Regions from separate parts of the Lysinibacillus sp. AR18-8 genome, predicted to be linked through region 2. Evidence: a T-box and tRNA genes for the amino acid it is inferred to sense, from the RefSeq annotation. Region 2 holds a T-box; the other holds one or more tRNA genes.
The links. The T-box of region 2 lies ahead of argS (arginine--tRNA ligase). A T-box ahead of a tRNA ligase gene usually reads a tRNA of that ligase, here a tRNA-Arg.
Positions count from the first base shown of each region.

Region 1: it encodes a tRNA-Arg, which carries the amino acid that the T-box ahead of argS (arginine--tRNA ligase) is inferred to sense. The anticodon was not compared.

Region 1 covers NZ_MDGU01000009.1:74,014-76,221, reverse strand. The annotation lists gene BFM98_RS08380 (basic amino acid ABC transporter substrate-binding protein) at 1-365, opposite strand, end outside; tRNA gene BFM98_RS08375 (tRNA-Arg) at 864-938, opposite strand; gene clpP (ATP-dependent Clp endopeptidase proteolytic subunit ClpP) at 1,248-1,838, shown strand; gene BFM98_RS08365 (HPr family phosphocarrier protein) at 1,893-2,150, opposite strand.
Region 2 covers NZ_MDGU01000006.1:192,471-194,678, reverse strand. The annotation lists gene BFM98_RS05630 (FAD-dependent oxidoreductase) at 1-497, shown strand, start outside; T-box leader at 579-798, shown strand; gene argS (arginine--tRNA ligase) at 843-2,208, shown strand, end outside.

The DNA of each region.
Region 1 (2,208 bases), on a different contig from region 2:
AAATCAAATGATTCTTTACGCTCTTCCGTAATTGTGATTCCAGAAGCACCGATATCTGTTTCACCGTTCTTAATTGTTTGGAACACTGGCTCCCATCCAATATTATTCCACTCAACCTCAAAGTCCATCTCATCTGCAATAGCTTGTAGAATATCGACATCAATCCCTACAATTTTCCCTGAATCGTCAACAGATTCAAATGGTGCAAAAGTTGCCTCAGTACCTACTTTGTAAACCTTTTTGCCATCTCCACCATCTTCTGAAGATGAGCTACCTGAAGATGCATCATCTTTTGTACCACAACCTGCAAGTGCTAATGTTAAAGCTGCAATAATCATCAGTAACATCCAACCTGTTTTTTTCATTGTATTTCCCCCTAGTTCGATAATTTTCCGAATTACGTATTATTTTTCGCAATTCGGAAATGTTAGACTATTAGGTCAATTATATTAACATTATAGTATTTAGACAACAACTTTTCGCATAAAATTAAATATTTTTTCATATAAATTTATAATAAATTCATATAATTTGAAAAAACATGTATAAATAACAAGAAAATTAACCTAAAACTAATATATATACAATTAGAACCATGCCAAATTTCGATAAATTTAGGCAAAAAAAAAGAATCCCCTCAGATAGGATTCTTTTTTTCGACTATTACTAGTCTCACGTACAGTATGTTCACTAAAAAATAATTTGGAGTTGTTGCTTTTTTGAAGGTTTGAAAGGAATAAATAGGGGAATAATGCCAACTAGGACAGTATTCCCTTTATTCTTCCTCTCGATCTCCAGTAAGCAGGCTGCTAAACTACTTATTAGGAGATGAGCTATAACAGTATATCAATTGATCAGTAAAATGGCGCCCTCGGAGGGAATCGAACCCCCAGTGCAAGAACCGGAATCTTACGTGTTATCCATTACACCACGAGGGCAAAAGACACAAAAAAAAAGTACTCACTCTAGGCTTACGAAAAGCATGATGTAGATAACCCTCATTTTTGAAGCATACCTGCAAAATAGTGTCCTGTACTTTAAACCTTATAACCTTAATCATTATACAAGCCTATCCTATATAATTCAACCATAGAATGCAAAAACAATTTATTTTTTTTAATTTCACTTTAGCAGGGTTAATATTTGACCTTCCCTGACTATAATGTGTATGATAAGGATACAGCTGAAATACAAAGGAAAATTTTCAGCAAAGGTATTCGAATTTAGCTTTTTAAGGAGGATTTAACATGAATTTAATTCCTACAGTTATTGAACAAACTAGTCGTGGTGAGCGTGCATATGACATTTATTCACGTCTACTTAAAGACCGTATTATCCTTTTAGGAAGTGCTATTGATGACAATGTTGCTAACTCCATTGTCGCTCAGCTTCTTTTCCTACAAGCAGAAGATCCAGATAAAGATATCTCTCTTTATATTAACTCACCTGGCGGATCCATTACGGCTGGTATGGCTATCTATGACACAATGCAAATCATTAAACCACAGGTACAAACAATTTGTATTGGTATGGCTGCATCAATGGGTGCTTTCCTACTTGCAGCTGGAGAACCCGGTAAACGTTTTGCCTTACCAAATGCTGAAGTCATGATTCACCAACCACTAGGTGGTGCACAAGGTCAAGCGACAGAAATTGAAATTGCTGCTAAACGTATTCTATTCTTACGTGAGAAATTAAATGGCATTTTATCTGAACGCACTGGTCAACCACTTGAAGTCATTGCAAGAGACACAGATCGTGATAACTTCATGACTGCTGAACGTGCAAAAGAATACGGTTTAATCGATCATATTATGCACCGTAGCGATAATAAATAAAAAATAGAAGGCATCACAGAATTGCTCTGTGATGCCTTTTGTATTTAATGAATGTTAATCTTCATTTTCAATAATTGTTGCCAATGCTGTAACCGCTTGCTCAGCATCGTTACCTTCACTGCTTAAAGTCACTTCGGTACCTTTAGCAACTGCTAAGCTCATAACACCCATAATGGATTTGGCATTTACTTTTTTCTCATCTTTTTCTAGAAAGATATCAGCACTAAAACGATTTGCTTCTTGCACAAATAGTGCTGCTTGTCTAGCTTGTAGTCCTAATTTTAATTTAACCTGGACTCTTCTCTCAATCATTCTCAAAACTCCCCTTCACTACCGTTCGTCTATTAGTTTTATCTTACCTTACTTACTG
Region 2 (2,208 bases):
CATTACGCAAGCAATTGGCTAAGCAAGGTGCCTATGTTGATTCATTTTCAATTGAGTATCCATATCAAGGAGAATGGTATGATGAAGCCATTCAAACCCTCATTAATTACGGCCTTGTTGTGGGCGGCTATGATAATGACCTAAAAGTAGACAGTAAGGCGACGAAAATAAAGTTTGCTAAAATGTTAAAAGAGAGCATGCTACGTGCTGGTGGAGAAAGTGCAGCAGGAATGAAGGACCAGCTCGAAATTGTCATCAATAAAGTTTATAATCAAGGCGATGAAGCTATTGAGCGAGATGAGTTAGCTCAATATTTGGCTGACGTCCTCATCGGTGAATCCAATGCGACTAGTTGGGATACATTGGTAGAAAAAGGAATTGTCACGGAGAAAGTAGCGAAGAAAGTCTCTGATAATAAGAAATTAAAATTAAAAGAGATGTATGCGATTATGGCTGATGTGATTCATTATGTAGAAAAAAAACGTTCCTCCTTGTGAGGAGCGTTTTTTGCTGAAACGGCAACGTAAAAAAGGGTTGACGCCAATTAGAAAGTCCTGTAATATATGTCAAAATCATAAAAAAATTCGATGAAAAAGAGAGTAATTGATGGAATGACTGGCTAGCGAGTTAGGGACGGTGGGAGCCTAATGCAGGAACCATGAATGAAGCGCACTTTGGAGAAGATTCTCGAACAAATAGTAGAGAATAGCGGGGCGTCACCTCGTTAACAATGGAAAGTGGTCATGTTACATGGCAACTAGAGTGGTACCACGGGATTATCATGCTCTCGTCTCTAATTATAGAGGCGAGGGCTTTTTTATTTGAACAGGAGGAGGAGCAAAATGAATCAACAAATCGCCGACAGTATAGCAGTCACATTAAAGCAGCAAATAATAGGAGAGGACATATTGTCATTATTAGAAAAACCCAAAAGCTTGGAGCTAGGGGACGTAGCCTTTCCATGCTTTACTCTAGCAAAAGTGTTGAAAAAATCACCGCAAAGTATCGCAGCACAGATAGCAAGTCAATTAAATCATGACAGTATCGAGCGTGTGCAAGCTGTTGGTGGCTATGTCAATATTTTTCTTGATCAACAAAAGGTGACGCAACAGGTGTTACGCAAGATTCTGCGCGACAAGCAACAATATGGTACTACGCCAACAAAGATGGGAACGGTCGTCTTGGATTTTTCCTCTCCTAATATCGCCAAGCCTTTCTCGATGGGACATTTACGTTCAACAGTCATCGGCAATGCCTTAGCAAATATTGCAGAAAAAAATGGCTATCAAGCCATTCGTATCAATCATTTAGGGGACTGGGGTACACAATTTGGCAAGCTTATTGTTGCTTATCAGCTTTGGGGTGATAAACAAGCTATTTCGGCTTCCCCGATAGAGGAGTTATTAAAGATTTATGTGAAGTTTCATGAAGAGGCCGAGCAAGACCCAACGCTCAATGAACAGGCTCGTGCCGCCTTTAAAGCATTGGAGGACGGTAATGAAGAGGCGCAGGCATTATGGCAATGGTTCCGAGATGTGTCATTCATAGAATTTCAAACAATATATGAGCTATTAGGAATTCATTTTGATGCCTTTATAGGTGAAGCCTTTTACAATGACAAAATGCCGTCCGTTGTAACAGAATTAAAAGAAAAAGGGCTCCTTGTGGAATCAGAAGGTGCGTATGTTGTGGAGATGGAGGAGATGCCTCCATGTTTAATAACGAAAACGGATGGAGCCACGCTTTATGCGACGCGTGATTTAGCAGCAGCCCTGTATCGCCAACAGCACTACCAGCCCCATAAGATGTTCTACGTTGTTGGCAATGAGCAGTCCCTCCACTTTAAACAACTTTTTCAGGTCATCGAAAAAATGGGCTATCCTTGGGCAAAGAATCTGCAACATGTGTCATTTGGCATGATACTGAAGGATGGCAAAAAAATGTCGACGCGTAAAGGCAAAGTGGTGTTATTAGCAGATGTACTAGCAGAAGCTATAACGACTGCAAAGCGTAATATGGAGCAGAAAAACCCTTCTCTACCTAACAAAGAGCAAGTCGCAAAGCAAGTGGGGGTTGGAGCGGTAATTTTTAATGATTTAAAATCCCATCGTCTCAACGATATTGAATTTTCAATCGAGCAAATGATGAATTTTGAAGGCGAAACAGGGCCATATGTACAGTATACATATGCACGTATTTGCTCTATTT